DNA from 4 places in the Streptomyces sp. B1I3 genome. Region 3 is predicted to be linked to each of the others. Evidence: riboswitches for the same ligand, from Rfam matches in the RefSeq annotation. Region 3 holds a riboswitch; each other region holds the start of a gene.
What was found. Region 3 has a riboswitch for cyclic di-AMP ahead of QFZ58_RS09435 (LysM peptidoglycan-binding domain-containing protein). Riboswitches for the same ligand answer to the same signal wherever they lie in the genome.

Region 1 (4,173 bases), 2.8 Mb from region 3:
CCACGTTGGAGTCGGCGTGCGAACCGCCGTTCAGGATGTTCATCATCGGGACGGGCAGCAGGTGCGCGTTCGGGCCGCCGAGGTAACGGAACAGCGGGAGGTCCGAGGCCTCGGACGCGGCGTGCGCGACGGCGAGCGAGACGCCGAGGATGGCGTTGGCGCCGAGCGAGCCCTTGTTCTCGGTGGCGTCCAGGTCGAACATCGCCTGGTCGATGAGGCGCTGCTCGGTGGCGTCGTAACCGACGAGCTCCGGGCCGATCTGCTCGATCACGGCGAGGACGGCCTTCTCGACGCCCTTGCCGTGGTAACGGTTGGGGTCGCCGTCGCGAAGCTCGATGGCCTCGAACGCGCCGGTGGAGGCGCCGGACGGAACGGCAGCACGGCCCGTGCTGCCGTCGTCGAGGCCAACCTCGACCTCGACCGTGGGGTTGCCCCGGGAGTCGAGGATTTCCCTGGCTACGACGACGTCGATGGACGGCACGAGGCATCTCCTTCTGGGATATGACACTGGTTGTGCAGGGTCACTGTGGCCTTGCGATACGAGCCTAACCGGCCCGGCCCGCTCCGTCGGCCGACCGCCCGTCCCCTGGGACGAAAAAGGACCCAACAGCCTGCATTCCGGGCAAAGCTCCAGAAATCTACTGGTCAGTAACTACAAAGGTTGAACACTCACCTGCAACTCGGCCTCTCGGCCGACACCCCCTGCGCCCCCTCACGCACCCTCGCGCACACCGCCTCCGTACCCCGTCGGCTGATCCCCTGAGGCTCCGTGAACACACCCCCGGCCCGGCGCACACGGGGGGTGTGGGCGCGCCGGGCCGGGTAGCGTTTCGGGTGCCGCCGGACACCCTTCGTCCTGGGAGGGAGGAAGACCCCGGGACTACTTCAGGTGGAGCTGCTGACCCGGGAAGATCAGGTCGGCGTTCTCGACGATGTCGTCGTTGAGCGTGAACAGCTTGTGCCAGCCGCCCTTGACGTCCTTCGCCTTGGCGATCTTGCTGAGGGTGTCGCCCGCCTTCACCTTGTATTCGCCGTCACCCTTCTTGACCTTGTCGCCGGTCGGGGTGGTGACGGTCTTCTCCGCCTTGGGAGCCGTGCGCGTCTCGCTGCGCGTGGTGGGCTGCTCGGCCTTGCGCTCCGGCGCGGCCTGCGGGGCCGTGTCGCCGTTCTTGGCGGAGCCGGTGTCGACGCCCGGGTCCACACCGTCGTTCGTCAGGCCACCGGCACCGGCGCAGGCCCAGGCACCCGGGCCCTGCAGGGCGAGAAGCTTCTCGGCGGTGGCTATCTGCTGGCCCTTGGTGGCCAGGTCGGCACGGGCGGCGTACTGCGTACCGCCGGCGGCGGCCCAGCTGGACGCCGAGAACTGCAGTCCGCCGTAGTAACCGTTGCCGGTGTTGATGGACCAGTTGCCACCGGACTCGCACTGCGCGACGGCGTCCCACGTGGAGACGGACGCGGCGGAGGCGCCCGTCGCACCCATCAGCGGGACGGCGACGGCGGCACCGGCCACACCGGCCAGGGTGGCGACACGGACGGCCTTGGACGGGCGGCGGTGCTTGCCCTTGCTGGAAAGCAGCATGGTTCTCCTCACCGACGCCTACGAGGTGAGCTGTCGGGTTCGGGCTGTGAGTCGCCCGGTCGCCCGCTGTCGCAGGCGACTTCACCCCTAGCCGGTCCTCGCCGTCTCTCGACGGCCGGGCACGGCACTTACCTGGGTCCCCCGCTCCTGCCTACGGCGCTTTACGCGTCGGTCCCCTTCGTCCGACGGCAGGATTCGGCGTGACGGTCGAAGGTGCCCGCGGTGCGAGCGGTTACGACCGTAAACACAGGCAACCCCGACATTCAAAGATGGACATAACGGCTAATCAGCCCTTACCGCCCTGGGGAGGTCGGCCGTTTCCGCAGGTCGGAGCGGATGCGGGCGGACCGGACGGGCGCAGCCCGCCAGTTGAAGCAAAGAGACCCATGTCTCACTTACGCATAAGTGGACATAGGCCTCTGAACTACCCTCGCTTTCGGGGTGTTTTCACACTTTTGATCAGCTGCCGGCAGGCGCTTCCACGCCGGTCTCCGCACCGGTCTCCGCACCGTTCTCCGCGCCCGTCGAGGCGGAGGCCGCCCCTCCCTGGAGACCCAGGTCGAGGCTCTGGCCCGGAAGGATCAGGTCGGGGTCGGAGCCCAGCTCGGTCTTGTTGGCCTCGTAGAGCGCGGGCCAGCCGCCGGGCAGCTCCTGGGTGTCGGCGATCGCCCACAGGTTGTCGCCCTCGCGGACGGTGTACGTGCCGTCCGTGCCCGCCTCCGCGCCCTTGCGCGCCTCGGCGCCACCGCGCGAGGCGTGCCGGCCGGACTCGCGGGCGCTCTCCGCGTCCGCCTCCGCACTCGCCTCGGGGGCCGGGATGCCGCGGTGCTTGCCACCCGTCGCGTCCTCGCCCCGCGCCGCTCCGGAGGCCTCGGGCGAGGGGGTGGTGGAGGGTGACGAGGACTCCGGAGTGCCGGTTCCGGTGGGTGTGCCGGCGTCGGCGGCCTTGTCGCCCTTCCCGCCCTTGTCACTCGTGCCGCTCTTACCGCCCGCGGCGGCGCCGTCCTTCGCGTCCGCCTCGTCCGCCCCGGCCGACGCTTCGGGCGAGGACGTGTCCGAGGGGCTCGCAGAGTCCGACGGCTCGGCGCTCGGGTCGCCGCCCGGGTCGACGCCCGGCAGCGAATCGTCCATCGCCAGGCCGGAGATCACCGCACAGCTGGCCCAGGCCTGCGGCCCCTTGGCGTCCAGGACCTTCTCGGCGACCGCGATCTGCTGCGAGCGGCTGGCGAGGTCGGCCCGCGCGGCGTACGCCGAACCGCCGTAGGCCGACCAGGTGTCCTGCGAGAACTGCAGGCCGCCGTAGTAGCCGTTGCCGAGGTCGGCGCTCCACATGCCACCGCTCTCGCACTCGGCGACCCGGTCCCAGGTCGACGCCTCGGCGGCGTTCGCGCCGGCCGCGCCGAGCAGCGGGATGGCGATGGCCGATCCCGTCACGCCTGCGGCGACGACGATGGCGGGTGCCTGACGAGGGCGACGGTGTCTGCCGTTCGCGGAGCCCATGGGATTGCCTTCCGTGTGACTGACATGTGACGGGTGAGTCGAACGGTGAACCTAGCCGCACTCGAACGTGTGTCACAAGTCGATGCAGCGGAGATCACGTGAAGGTCACGGAGTTGACGGCGTGTCACTTGCGGCGCCCCTTTGTCCGGGATCGAACTCAACGGGGAGAGTGCGCAGTCCCCGCATGATGAGCCCGCCACGCCACCTCACCTCGTCGGCTTCCGCAGCCAGTCGCAGGTCAGGAAGGCGCCTCAGCAGCGTGGCCAGCGCCGTCCGTCCCTCCAGACGGGCCAGCGGCGCCCCCAGGCAGTAGTGGATGCCGTGGCCGTATCCGAGGTGCTGATTGTCACTCCGTGCGAGGTCCAGGGTGTCCGCATCCTGGAAACGCTCCGGGTCCCGGTCCGCGGCGGCCAGCACCACGAGGACAGGGTCCCCCACCGCGATGTCCTGGCCTCCCAGCGTCACGGGCTCGGTGGCATAGCGCCAGGTGGCGAGCTCCACCGGACCGTCGTATCGCAGCAGTTCCTCGATGCCCGTGGCCAGCAGGCCGTCCTCCCCCTCGGCGAGCGAGCGCTGCAACCGTCCGCGCTGTTCCGGGTTGCGCAGCAGGGCGTACGTGCCGTTCCCGATCAGGTTGACGGTCGTCTCGAAACCGGCGAAGAGAAGGATGAAGGCCATGGCCGCGGCCTCGTTCTCGGTGAGGTGCTCACCGTGGTCGCTCGCCCGGATCAGCCCCGAGATCAGGTCGTCGCCGGGATTCTCCCTTTTACGGTGGATGAGTTCGGCGAGGTACCCGCGCATCTTCTTGACCGACCTGGCCACCCCGCCGCGTGGGCCGCCGCCGTGGCGGATCATCATGCCCGCCCAGTCCCGGAAGTCGTCCTGGTCCTCCGGGGGGACTCCCAGCAGGTCGCAGATCGCGTAGATGGGGAGCGGGAAGGCGAAGTCGTGGATGAGGTCCGCCTTGCCCTCCTCGATGAAGGAGTCGATGAGCCTGTCCGTCAGCTCCTGCACGCGGGGCGCGAACTCGGCGACCCGGCGCGGCGTGAACGCCTTGGAGACGAGCCGGCGCAGCCGCGTGTGGTCCGGCGGGT
Region 2 (4,173 bases), 870 kb from region 3:
CTGCTCGGCCTCGCCAGAATCTACGGTACGACGGTCTCCGAGCTCCTCGGCGAGATGCCGCCCGAACGTGACGCGATCGTCCGGGGCGGTCCACTCGGGGGCGCGGGCGCCGAGGCCGACGGCTGGCTGTACCGGCAGGCGGGCGGTTCGGGTCGCGCCATGCAGGCACTGCGGGTCCGCGTCCCGTACGGCGCCCAGGGCGACCTCGTCCGCGTCCACCCGGGCGAGGAGTGGCTGTACGTCCTCGACGGCAGGCTGAGGGTCGTGCTCGGGGAGACCGTGCACGACCTCGACCCCGGCGACAGCGCGCACTTCGACTCGCTCACTCCGCACCGGATCGCCGCGCTCGACCGTGCGGGCGTCCAGTTGCTCTTCGTCCACACGCTGCTGCAGAGCCCCGCCGCGGAGCTGTGCCTGGGCAGCGGAACCCATCGCTTCTGACCCCTGCCGGGCACCGCCCACTCGCTCTCCCGGCCAGGCGGCCGAGAGGAAGGACTGTCATGTCTGATTCAGAGGACTACGACCCGCTCACCCCACGCCGGCCGAAGGGCCAGGACACCCAGGAGCGCAAGATGCCCCGGGGTGTCATCATCCGGCTCTTCGCCTACCTGGTGGCCGGGCACGTCGTCGCGGCCTTCCTCTTCCTGCTGTTCACCGTGGCGGGAAAGGGCTGACGGCGGGCGGGGTCGGACGTGGACGCTACGCGTCCTCGACGAGACGCTCGCGCAGCTTCTCCCGCGTCTCCGGGGAGAGCTTCAGGCCGTCCAGGAGGTAGCGGTCCGTGCTGCCCCAGGTCTCCTCGATGGTGGCGAAGGCGGCGGCGAGGTATTCAGGGCGCGCGCCGAAGAGCGGGTTCAGGAGCTCCATCACCTCGTCCGACATCCCCGCCGACGACGTGTCGCTCCGCCTGATCCTGTAGCGGCGGTGCGCGTCGTTGGACTTGAGGTAGTCGGCCTCGATGGCTTCCTTCTCGACGCCGACGGCCAGCAGCGAGACCGCGATCGAGAGTCCGGCCCGGTCCTTGCCCGCGGCGCAGTGCATGAGCGCCGGGACGCTGTCCTCGGCCAGCGCGTGCAGCACGCGGCTGTGCTCCGCCGTGCGGTCCGTGATGATGGCCCGGTAGGAGGCGATCATCCGTTCCGTCCCCTTGCCGTCGGCGAGGATCGAGCGAAGCTGCTCGATGTTGCCGTCCCTCACCAGGCGCCAGAACTCGGCTCCGTCGGCCGGGTCGGAGAGCGGAATGCTGACATTCCGGATGCCTGGCAGCTCCACGTCATGGCCGTCCAGCTTGTGGTCGGCGGCGTTGCGGAAGTCGAAGACGGTGTGCAGCCCGAGACCGGCGAGGAAGGCGGCGTCCGACTCGGTGGCGTGTGCCAGGTGGCCGCTGCGGTAGAGGCGCCCCTGGCGCACCCTGCGGCCGTCGACGGTCGGGAGCCCTCCCACGTCGCGGAAGTTACGGACACCGGTGAGCTCGATGTCGATGGTCGTCGACGGAACCTCTGGCAGCTGCGTCACAAGGACTCCTGGAGTGTCTGGCGCCGGCGCCGCTCGCCGGCGAAGGGCACGCTCGCGACGATACGACATGGGTGCACCGAGCACTTGTCGTGCCCGCGGCCGACCGGCGTCGTCGCACCCCGGCCTGTCCGGAGTGCGGGTCGAGGTGTCCGTATTGGTGCATTTAGCCGAACATGCCGGTCTTATGGGGGAGATGGGTGGCCACAGGTGAGCGGGATCATATCCGTGACGGTGTGTGGCGGAAGCGCCGATGGGTATTCCCGGCGTCGCGCGGAAAGCCAAGATCCGTAATCCACGCAGTGTGACCGGAATTCGGGACCGGAAATGAAGCGCCCATTCCGGTCCGCGCCCGGTGGCTTGTTCCCCGCGTCCCGACTCGCTTACGGTCACCGTCAATCCGGACGGAACGCCTAATCCTGCCGCCGCCCGGAATCCGCACCCACCCACGTGTGGCAGGAGCGGGGGAACCAGGTAAGCCGCCGACCGGAAGATCCGGACGGCTCGGGGTCAAGTCGCGTCCGCCGCGGCCGGGCATCTCCAGTCCGAACCCGACAGCTCACCTCGCAGGCGCCGGAGAGGAACGCACCATGCCCGCAAAGGGTAAGCACCGCCGTACGAAGACCGGACCGATCTCCCGTGGCGTTCTCGCCGCGGGGACCGGCGGCGCCGTCCTCGCCCTTCCGCTGATCGGCGCCACCGGCGCCCACGCGGCGGAGCAGGCCGCCCCGGCCGCCAAGCCGGCCGCCGCCGCGACGCAGGCCGCACCGGCCGCGTCGGTGGCGAAGAAGCAGAGCGCCCCCACGACCTACTCCGTGGTCTCCGGCGACTACCTGTCGAAGATCGCCGCAGACCAGAAGGTCAAGGGCGGCTGGCAGAAGCTGTACAAGGACAACCGCGAGGTCGTCGGTGACAACCCGAGCCTGATCTTCCCGGGTATGAAGCTGACCCTCGGCGCCAAGGCGTCCGCCCCCGCCACGAAGGCCGCGCCCTCGAAGGCCACCCCCTCGAAGGCCGAGGCCGCCGCCCCGAAGGCCGCCGCCCCCAAGGCCGCAGCTCCGGCCGAGAAGACCACCGAGGTGACCGACACCGCCGCGTCCGCCGGTACGTCCGAGAGCAACAGCTCCGGCTACACCACCCCGGTGGCCGACGCCAACGTCACCACCCAGTACCGCGCCGCCGGTTCCAGCTGGTCCAGCGGCTACCACACCGGCTCCGACTTCCAGGCGGCCTCCGGTACGAGCGTCCGGTCCATCGGCCCGGGCACCGTCGTCTCCGCCGGATGGAGCGGCGCGTACGGCAACGAGATCGTCATCCAGCACAGCGACGGCATGTACTCCCAGTACGCCCACCTGTCCTCGCTCGAGGTCTCGGCCGGCCAGACCGTCACCGGCGGCCAGGAGATCGGCCTGTCCGGCTCCACCGGCAACTCCACTGGCCCGCACCTCCACTTCGAGGTCCGCACCGGCCCGAGCTACGGCTCGGACGTCGACCCGATCGCCTACCTGCGCTCGCACGGCGTCTCCGTCTGACGCAGCCGCGGGACAGGGCGGTCCGGTTCGGCTTCAGCAGAGTGCCCGGGAGAGGGGCGGTGCGCGGCGGTGCACCGCCCCTCTCCTTATTCCGGCTTTACCAAAACCTGACCGGGTGGTTTATCTCACCACCCGTCAACCCCGTATTACGGTCGCGTAGGTCACATTCGAAGGTGCAGGATGTGCCCTTGTGGCAGACGATTCGAGAAACAAACTACGAGGCATCATCGGGTCGTACGCAGCGATTGGTGACAGCTTCACCGAGGGCGTCGGAGACCCCGGCCCCGACGGGAGACTGGTCGGCTGGGCGGACCGGCTCGCGGTCCTCCTCGCGGACCAGCTCCCAATTCCTGATGCAGCGGCCGAGCCGGTGGACGACCCGCACGGGCACTTCCGGTACGCCAATCTCGCCGTACGCGGACGCCTCCTCGACCAGATAGTCGAGGAACAGGTGCCCCGCGCCAAGGAGCTGGCCCCCGACCTGGTCAGCTTCTGCGCGGGTGGCAACGACATCCTCCGGCCGGGCTCCGACCCCGACGACGTGGCCGAACGCTTCGAGCGCGCGGTCGCGGACCTGACGCAGGTGGTCGGCACGGTCATGGTCACCACCGGTTTCGACACACGCGGTATCCCGGTGCTCCGCCACCTGCGCGGCAAGATCGCCACGTACACCGCCCACGTCCGGTCCATCGCCGACCGCTACGACTGCCCGGTCCTCGACCTGTGGTCGCTGCGGTCCGTCCAGGACAGGCGCGCCTGGGACGACGACCGGTTGCACCTCTCGGCCGAGGGGCACACCCGGGTCGCGCTGCGTGCCGCCCAGGTCCTGGGTATCGAAGTGCCGGCCGATCCGGACCAGGTGTGGCCGCCACAGGCGCAGCGCGGGACGTTCGAGGTGCGTCGTGACGACATCCACTGGGCGCGTGAGTACCTCGTCCCGTGGATCGGACGGCGCCTTCGCGGCGAGTCGTCCGGGGACCACGTCGAGGCCAAGCGCCCCGACCTGCTGCCGCTCTGAGTGTCCTGGGCGCTTCGAGCGTTCCGCGCCGGGTGAGGCCTGCCTACGGAGTGATGACGGGGAGGACGTGCCGGGGCGGGACCGGCGGGACGAGCCCGTCCGGAACGGCTG
Region 3 (4,173 bases):
GTCCTGCCCGCCACGGGTGAGCGCATCGCCGTGGTCGGCTGCGGCACGTCGTACTACATGGCCCAGGCGTACGCCTCGCTCCGCGAGGACTCCGGGCAGGGCGAGTCCGACGCCTTCGCCGCTTCCGAGTTCCCCCTCGGCCGCCGGTACGACCGGGTCGTCGCCCTGACACGCTCGGGGACGACGACCGAGGTACTCGACCTGCTGATCCGGCTGAGCGGAACCACGGCCACCCTCGCGGTGACGGCCGACCCGGACACGCCGGTGATGTCGGCCGCGGACGAGGTGGTCGTGCTCGACTTCGCCGACGAACGGTCGGTCGTGCAGACCCGCTTCGCCACGACCGCGCTCACCCTGTTCCGGGCCCACCTGGGGCTGCACAGCGACGAGGTCGTCCGGGACGCGGAGAGGGCACTGGCCGAGCCGCTGCCCGCAGGGCTGCCGGACTGCACGCAGTTCAGCTTCCTGGGCCGCGGCTGGACGGTCGGACTCGCCAACGAGGCTGCGCTCAAGATGAAGGAGGCGTCACTGTCCTGGACCGAGTCGTATCCGGCGATGGAGTACCGCCACGGCCCCATCAGCATCGCCACTGCCGGGACGGCCACCTGGATGTTCGGTTCCGCCCCACAGGGCCTGGCGGAGCAGGTGCTGGCGACCGGTGCCCGCTGGGTGGAGAGCGGCCTGGACCCGCTGGCGGATCTGGTCAGGGTGCAGCGGCTCGCGATCGCCCGGGCGGTGGCCCGCGGCCTCGATCCCGACCTGCCCCGCCACCTGACCCGGTCGGTGGTCCTCGACGAAGCGGCCGAAGCCTGATCCGGCGCACGGCGAAGGTGCGCCGGGCGGTCCGTCCGCCCGGCGCCGCGTTGCGGAGACCAGGTGTCAGGCCTCCTCGAAGTAGGCGTCCAGCGCCGCGTCGAGGTCCGCCGTCCACTTCTTGAGGCTGCTCCGGGCCGCCGCCTCGACCTCGGCGTTGAACCACCGGCGGCTGGACAGATGGACCGTGACGGTGAACCGGCGTCCGAAGCGGGCGGTCTTGACTTCGACCGCGCCGATCTCCGACCAGTCGAACTCCGCCTCCTGGTCGTCCAGCCGGAACCGGACACCCTCGCGGTCGACCCGGATGGATCCGCGCCGGTCGCTGACCTCGAAGACGGGCCCGTCCCCCTTCCCGGCGTCCCCCTTCCCGGCGTCCCTCTTCCCGGCACCCGCGTCCCCAGGCACCGCCGCGTCGTCCGCGTCGTCCGCGTCGGCCGCGTCGGCCGCGTCGGCCGCGTCGGCCGCGTCGGCCGAAGCCGCGTCAGCCGCGCCGTTCGGCACCCGCGCCTTGTCCGCGACAGCCACCCGGTCGCTCCGGCTTCCCGCCTCGACGTGCGTGCCGGCGTCACCGGCAGTCTCGGCCTTCTCCTCCGTTTCCCCCTCCGTCCGTGCGGGGGCAGGGGCCGTCAGGCCGGGGATGTACGCCGGGTCCGTACCCGCGGCGAACTCTGGCTTGGTGTTCGAATTCATGCGCTGCTCCACGGCGGGCAGTATGGACGACGAACCTGTACGTGACCAGTCACCCGGGGCCGGCGGGACCGCGGCCCGTCCACCTTCCCCGGCGTGCGGGCCCTGCGGCGAACGGCTGACGCGCGTGCCGGCGTACACACGCGAAGACGGGTGGTGCCGGTTCGTCAGAACCCGCACCACCCGTCGGACGTCGTCCGCTGTCACACGGTCATGTCTCAGTAGGCGCTGAACACGTTGTCGATCGAGCCGTACCGGTCGGCGGCGTAGTTGCACGCGGCCGTGATGTTGGCGACCGGGTCGTAGCTGTCCATCGACGTACCGGGCACGTGGTAGGCCTGGAAGGTCGGGTCGATGACCTGCAGAAGACCCTTGGACGGGACACCGTTGATCGCGTTGATGTCCCAGTTGTTGATGGCCAGGGGGTTACCGGAGGACTCGCGCATGATGTTGCGGTGGATGCCCTCGTAGCTGCCGGGGATGCCGTGCTCGGCCATGACGGCGAGCGACTCCTTGATCCAGCCGTCGAGGTCGTCGGTGTACGCCACCGGCTCGGCGGCGACGGCCTCGGTGGCGGCGGGCGCACCCTGGGCGGCGAGCTCCGTGGTCCGCTCGGAGCGGTCGGCACGGTCGGCGCTCTGCTCGGCGCGGTCCGAGGAAGCGGAGGTCTCGGAATCGGCCGCAGCGGCGCTTCCGGCCTTCTTCTCGGCCTTGCCGGCGGAGGCCGCCGCATTGTTGTCGGCCTTGGCCCCGATGGTCAGCTTCAGGCCGGGGTGAATCAGGTCCGGGTTACCGCCGACAGCCTTTCGGTTGCCGTTGTAGAGCTCCTGCCAGCCACCGCTGACGGAATGATCGCGTGCGATCTTGGCAAGGGAATCACCCAAGATCACGGAATAGGTGACGGGCGCGGACTTCTGCGCGGCAATTTCCTTGCCGGACACGGCAGTCGACGTGGTCGCCTTTTCGACCGCCACCGGATGTGCCGGTGCGGCGAACGCTCCGGTCGCGCCGATCACGGGGAGGGCGAGGGCGGCTCCGCCCGTGCTCACGGCGATGATGCCGCGGGTGAGCGAACTGGTCCTGGAACGACGGTGCTTGGCCTGTGCGGGCATGCTGAATTCCTCTCCGTCGCCTGCGAAGTGAGCTGTCGGGTTCGGGCTGGAGATGCCCGGTCGCATGCGAATGCGACTTCACCCCGAGCCGTTCCGGATAGCCGGATCGGCGCTTACCTGGGTCCCCCGCTCCTGCCGTACGAGATGTGGTCGGGTTCCCGGACGGCGGCAGGATTCGGCGTTCCATCCGGAGTGAGGGTGACCGTAGGCGAGAAATGCCGAAAGGAACAAGCCCTGAATTCGTGATCACAATTCATCGGCAAGATCAATTCATTGAAATTCGTGTAACCGGCCCCACACGCCCGTCTCAACTTTCCCGGCGCGCAAGGGAACCGGAAGGTGCGGCGCAGCGTCCCGGGCAAGCAAGGTGACCCTGGTCACGGCGTCCGATAAGGGCGATTTGCACTGCACGGGAGGGCGGTGGTCGCCCGGGAGGCTTTAGCGGATATTAAGGTATTAATTCCAGAAAAAAGCTCAAAACGGGCATACGACTCACCCATGACGCTCTCGGGCATATCAGGGGCCACGGTGTGGGATCCGTCCACTCATGACCGAAAGCGTGAACCCTGACCTCTCGCAGCCGCGGATCACCGTCCTGCCCGTGCAGCCGGGACGTCCGCCCTTCCGCATCGTGGAGATCGACGGAGAAGTGGTCGGCGGGGCGACCTCGATGACGGATGTGCTGCTCGCCGCTGCCGCAGCCGGCATCACGGTCCATGACCTCGACGACCCGGCCGTCGTGCGGTGGGTGGGGGGTGGCAAGCTCACCTGGAGGCGTCACTGAGCCCGGGGGTCCAGCCCTGCGGGCCACCGGTCCGCCCCCGCCGGCCTGCGGCGCGCCCCGTCACAGGAGTCTCAGGGCCTTCCCCGGCGCAGGGGTCTCAGAGCCCCGGCCCGCCCCTCACCGGGCCACCGGCTCGCCGGTCCAGGGGTCGAGGCCCGCTCGGCGGCGGGCCCGTTGCACGGCCCGGCTGACGAATGCGTGGGGGCGCGGCCACGGCACGCCGTCCACGGTGACAGGCGGCATGTCGAACCCGCCGGTCAGCAGCCTGCGCAGGAACTCGGCCATCCCGAACCGGTACAGCGCGAACGTGGGCACGGTGTGACGTCCGCAGACCACCACGGGCCAGCGGTCGGGGTCCTCGTCCATCGTCAGCCAGCACAGGATCGCGGCCTCGGCGGTCGCCCCCCAGGCGAGCAGGGCACCGGGATCGAGCACCAGGTCGGGGCCGGCGGGATCGGCCCACACCTCGTCGGCCTCCGCCTTCCAGACCTCCCGTACGGTGCCGGTTCCCTCGGCCATGGCGTCGGGCGTCCGTTCACCCTCCGGGGCGTCCATGGGCAACGGCCGGTGGACGACGATCGCACCGTCCACGGAGCCCTCCCCGTAGGCGCGCATGAAGGCTTTGTAGTCCGCCGGGAAGCGGGCACCCCAGCGGGCTTCGGCGACCGCCCAGTCGACTTGTTCGTCGATTCCGTACGTCGTCGGCAGCAGGGGCTCCAGCGCCTCGATGGGCGCGGGTAAGGCCGGCCGCCTCCGCTCCCCGCCGTGCCGTCC
Region 4 (4,173 bases), 4.8 Mb from region 3:
TTCCACCTCTTCGTCTTCCGCCCGGTACCGGCCCCGGGCGCAGCGGGACCCTATCCGCCTTTCAACACTCTGTTGAACGATGAAGGGGATTCCGCGGCCAGGTATTGCACGTTAGGGCGCAAGTTTTTCCGGCGCGTTAACTGATCTTTTGCTCTTCCATGGACTTCGGACCGCGCAGGCCGCTCTCCGGTGGGCCTGGGGCCCGGTCCGCCGCACAACGCCTTCCGCACCCCGGAGCCGGGTCCGCGCGGTCACGGTCCGGACGGCGACGCACGGCGCCGACGCCGTCGTCCGTGACACCCGGCCGGCCGGTGGGCGGCCACGGGCCTGTCCGGCCCGCACGCGTGTCCGCGCCGTCGCCGGTGCTCCGCCCGACCGGTCATCGGATGAGGTCCGGGCCCTCACCCGCGAGGCGAGCCGGCGCGGAGGCGGCCCGCACCTCGACCCGAGGACGGCGTCGTATACGGCGGCGGTGCGTACGCCGGTCAGGGCACCCGGCGGCCCACCGCGCCGTACACGGCCTCCTGGTGCCCGTACCGCTGACGGGACGCGAGCTTGTTCCGGTCCGTGGCCGCGCCGCGGAGCACCGCGAGCACGGCCGGGCCACGGCGACCGCGCTCGCGGGCGCTCCGCGGCGGTCCCGAAGCGGCGGCGTTCGCCAGGATCGGAGGGCACGGGGTCGATCGAGGACACGGAACGGATCAGCTGCTCGATCGGCCGCGGCCTCCTTCCGCCTCGGACAGTCGGGTGCCGGCGCCCGGCACACCCGGACGTCGACATGCCCTGCCCGGCGCCCGGGTAGTCATGCAGTGACCCGCTCTGACGAGCCGGTGCAGGGACAGCCCTCCGGCCTCGGGATCGAGGCGCGCGAGTTGGTGCGTGGGCGCGAGATGCTCACCGTGATGCCGACCCGTCGCACGGGACGTTCCGCGCGGGACAGTCAGTGCCGCCATCGAGCGTGACACCATCCTCGACGCCCCGGCCACCAGGGCGTTCGGCCTGGTGGACCACGTCATGGAGAACCGCCGTCCGTCCCAGCCGCCGCACCCCACGAGGTGACCCGCGATGCTCACCCCTCAGTTCCCGCCACTTCCCGCACTGACCCGCGCCGAGGGCGAATTCATCGACCGTTACCTCGAAGCACTCGACCAGATCGGCCGGATCAATCCGGCCCGCGGCAGCGATACGTACAGTGCGCTCCGGGCGGCACAGGCGCTGGCCTCCGGGGCCGTCGCCCTGCGCGACGCGCTGGCTCTGATGCATGAGCGGGGCGAGACGCAGATCCACGCGGAGACACTGGCCCGCGCGCTGCGCCTGCTGGACGGAGAGCGGCGCGCCGGGCGGGTCACCATGCCTCCGGCTGCCACGAGTTGAGCGCCCCCTCCCCCGACTGCCGGGCTCTTTAGCCCTTTCGGCCCCATTGCCCCGACACGCCCGGCGAGGCGAGCAATCTTTCTCCCTCGTTCGGCTCAGACGAACCCCCTCACGAGGGACAGTTCAACTTGCGCAACGCGCGCGGACACCAAGCGGAACAAGCCGTTCCGCTGCTGGTACGCGGCTGGTCCGGCAACGGTGCCGGGGCTCGGTCATCGGCCCGTCCACCCGAACAGTTCAGTCGTGACGACTCTCACATAACGCCCTTTCAGCTCGGAAATCCGGCACCGGGTGAGTAAAGATCCGTGGGACGACAAGCCCCCGCCACCGCGGCGGGGCGGTCCGGGCGGACGCCGAGTCCTGCCGCCGTCCGGATGCCTGGTCGACAGAAGTGGATCGGCAGGAGTGGAGGACCCGAGCACAACGGGCCGCCCGGACATCCGTTCCGGACGGCTCTCGGGGTGAAGCCGCCATGTGCGGCCGGGCAACTTCGCCAGCCCGAACCCGACAGGTCATCCTTCACAGGCGGCTGACGAAGGGTTGCGCATGACTGCGCAGGTTCATGTCCCGTCTCTGTTCGCCCGGGTCGGTACGGCCTCGGTTCTCACGCTCGCCGTCGGCACCACCATGCTGGCGCCCGGCATCGTCGACGATGCCGAGGCCGCGACCAACTCGACGAAGGCGCTGAGGATCGCCGCGTCGAAGAAGGGCGCGCCCTACCGGTGGGGCGCCGCAGGGCCCCACCGGTTCGACTGCTCGGGCCTCACGCTCTACTCCTTCCGCAAGGTGGGGAAGAAACTCCCCCGTACGGCGCAGCAGCAGTACAACTCCACACGCCATGTCTCCAGGTCGAAGCGGCAACGTGGCGACCTGGTCTTCTTCCATTCCGGGCGCAGCGTCTACCACGTCGGCATCTACGCCGGCGGAGGCAAGATCTGGCACTCGCCGAAGACCGGGGCCGTGGTCAGGCTGGAGAAGATCTGGTCGAACACCGTCTGGTACGGGAGGGTCCGCTGACGCGCGCCCGTGGGAGGGTCCGCCGAGGCACGCCGGCGGTACGGCCGCTGACGCGCGCCGACGTCTACGGGCCGCCCGGCCGCACCGGACCGCACCGCGCCCGAGTCAGTGCAGCAGGGGCGCGGTGACCAGTGCGAGTCCCAGCGCGGTGAGCGCCGCACCACTGCCGCCCTCGATCGCACGGGCGGTACGCGGCCGGCGCAGCCACCGGCCGAGGCGGTCCACCAGCAGGGCCACGGCCGGGAACCAGACGAGCGCCAGCAGCACGACCACGGCGGCGAGCAGCAGGGTTCTGGGCAGGGGCGGCTGCCCGTCGGGGACGAACTGGGGCAGCAGGCTGAGGAAGAGCACGGGCGCCTTGGGGTTCAGGACGTTGGTCAGGAAGCCCTGGCGGAGCGGCCTTGCCACCCCGGTGGGCGCACCGGCTCCGGTGTCCTCGTGGCCCGTGGTCCCGGCGGCGCCCCGCCGTCGTACCGCGTGGAGGGCGGTGAGTCCCAGGTAGAGCACGTAGGCGCCGCCCAGCAGCTGGACCGTGCGGAAGAGGGCGGGCATCGTCACGAGCACGGCGGCGAGTCCCGCCACGGCGAGCGCGGTGTGCACCAGGAGTCCTCCCGCGACTCCTGCCGCGGCGGCCACCCCGGAGCGCCGTGACGCCAGCGCGTTGCGAACGACCACGGTGAAGTCGGCGCCGGGCAGTGCGACCATTCCCGCGGCCACCGCCACGAAAGCGAGCAGTTGTGCGTCCATGGGTACACCCTGACCCGGGCACCCCTTTAGCGTGTACTTGCAATCTTCTGGGTCTGCCAAAAGGAACGCTTAATGTTCGATCCGACGCGGCTGGCGGCGCTGGTGGCGGTGGCCGAAGCGGGCTCGATCACACGGGCGGCCGGGCGGCTGGGCTACACCGCTCCCGCGCTCTCCCAGCAGCTGGCGAAACTGGAGCGGGAGGCCGGCGCCGCGCTGCTGGTGCGCCACCATCGCGGGGCGCGTCTGACGGCCGCCGGTGAGCTGCTGGCCGGGCGGGCCCGACGGGTCCTGGACGAGATGGACCAGGCACGGCGCGAGCTGTCCCGGCTGGCGGGCCTGTCGGGAGGGCGGCTGCGGGTCGGCACCTTCACCACGGCCGGGATCCACCTGCTGCCGCCGGTGCTCAGTGCCTTCCGCCGCGCCCACCCGGACGTGGAGCTGACCGTCACGGACTACGAGCCACCCGGTGGGGTCGCAGCCGTGGCGGCGGGCGATGTCGATCTGGCGCTGACGCACGCGTACGAACCCGCGGTCGCCGATCCGCTGCCCGCCGGGGTGTCCGTCGAGCCGCTCCTCGTGGAGGAACTCGTGCTCATCACGGCAGCAGGCCAGATGCTGTCCGAGGGCAGCGGGCCGCTGCCCGTGTCCGAACTCGCGGGCCGCCCCCTGATCAGCAGCGCGCCCCTCCATCCTCCGCGGCGCGGGGTGGAGCGGGCGCTTGCCGAGGCGGGGGCCGCCCCGGCCGTGGTGTGCGAGTCCCCCGGTTACGCACTGGTGTGCGCGCTGGTCAGCGCGGGTCTCGGCGTGGCGGTGGTGCCGGAGATGGTCGCGGCGATGTCCCCGGCGCCGGTCGCGGTACGGCGACTGGAGCCCCCGGAGTTCCGGAGGACGATCTCCGTCGCCCACCGGGGAGATCGCAACACCGCCGCGGCGGCCACGCTGCGGGCCCTGCTGCGCAGCGGCTTCGGCCGGGCCGCCGCGCAGTGAGACCCGGCCGGCCCGGTGTGTACGGCCGTGTCTCGCCGGGTGACGTCA

Region 1: another riboswitch for cyclic di-AMP. It lies ahead of QFZ58_RS22295 (transglycosylase family protein); the one in region 3 lies ahead of QFZ58_RS09435 (LysM peptidoglycan-binding domain-containing protein).
Region 2: another riboswitch for cyclic di-AMP. It lies ahead of QFZ58_RS05730 (LysM peptidoglycan-binding domain-containing M23 family metallopeptidase); the one in region 3 lies ahead of QFZ58_RS09435 (LysM peptidoglycan-binding domain-containing protein).
Region 4: another riboswitch for cyclic di-AMP. It lies ahead of QFZ58_RS31235 (C40 family peptidase); the one in region 3 lies ahead of QFZ58_RS09435 (LysM peptidoglycan-binding domain-containing protein).

The regions. Positions count from the first base shown of each region.
Region 1 is NZ_JAUSYD010000001.1:4,849,743-4,853,915, reverse strand. Features, by position in the region: gene eno (phosphopyruvate hydratase) at 1-481, opposite strand, end outside; gene QFZ58_RS22295 (transglycosylase family protein) at 881-1,579, opposite strand; cyclic di-AMP (ydaO/yuaA leader) riboswitch at 1,580-1,748, opposite strand; gene QFZ58_RS22290 (transglycosylase family protein) at 2,039-3,079, opposite strand; gene QFZ58_RS22285 (cytochrome P450) at 3,185-4,173, opposite strand, start outside.
Region 2 is NZ_JAUSYD010000001.1:1,202,163-1,206,335, reverse strand. Features, by position in the region: gene QFZ58_RS05745 (helix-turn-helix domain-containing protein) at 1-441, shown strand, start outside; gene QFZ58_RS05740 (DUF6126 family protein) at 501-674, shown strand; gene QFZ58_RS05735 (tyrosine-protein phosphatase) at 700-1,515, opposite strand; cyclic di-AMP (ydaO/yuaA leader) riboswitch at 1,946-2,098, shown strand; gene QFZ58_RS05730 (LysM peptidoglycan-binding domain-containing M23 family metallopeptidase) at 2,103-3,044, shown strand; gene QFZ58_RS05725 (SGNH/GDSL hydrolase family protein) at 3,235-4,062, shown strand; partial or broken gene QFZ58_RS05720 (STM4011 family radical SAM protein) at 4,106-4,173, opposite strand, start outside.
Region 3 is NZ_JAUSYD010000001.1:2,074,029-2,078,201, forward strand. Features, by position in the region: gene QFZ58_RS09425 (SIS domain-containing protein) at 1-813, shown strand, start outside; gene QFZ58_RS09430 (hypothetical protein) at 880-1,518, opposite strand; gene QFZ58_RS09435 (LysM peptidoglycan-binding domain-containing protein) at 1,722-2,615, opposite strand; cyclic di-AMP (ydaO/yuaA leader) riboswitch at 2,620-2,806, opposite strand; gene QFZ58_RS09440 (hypothetical protein) at 3,163-3,399, shown strand; gene QFZ58_RS09445 (SMI1/KNR4 family protein) at 3,517-4,173, opposite strand, start outside.
Region 4 is NZ_JAUSYD010000001.1:6,860,068-6,864,240, reverse strand. Features, by position in the region: partial or broken gene QFZ58_RS31245 (ATP-dependent Clp protease proteolytic subunit) at 754-1,059, shown strand; gene QFZ58_RS31240 (hypothetical protein) at 1,066-1,374, shown strand; cyclic di-AMP (ydaO/yuaA leader) riboswitch at 1,740-1,917, shown strand; gene QFZ58_RS31235 (C40 family peptidase) at 1,921-2,391, shown strand; gene QFZ58_RS31230 (LysE family translocator) at 2,497-3,138, opposite strand; gene QFZ58_RS31225 (LysR family transcriptional regulator) at 3,211-4,125, shown strand; gene QFZ58_RS31220 (ATP-binding protein) at 4,171-4,173, opposite strand, start outside.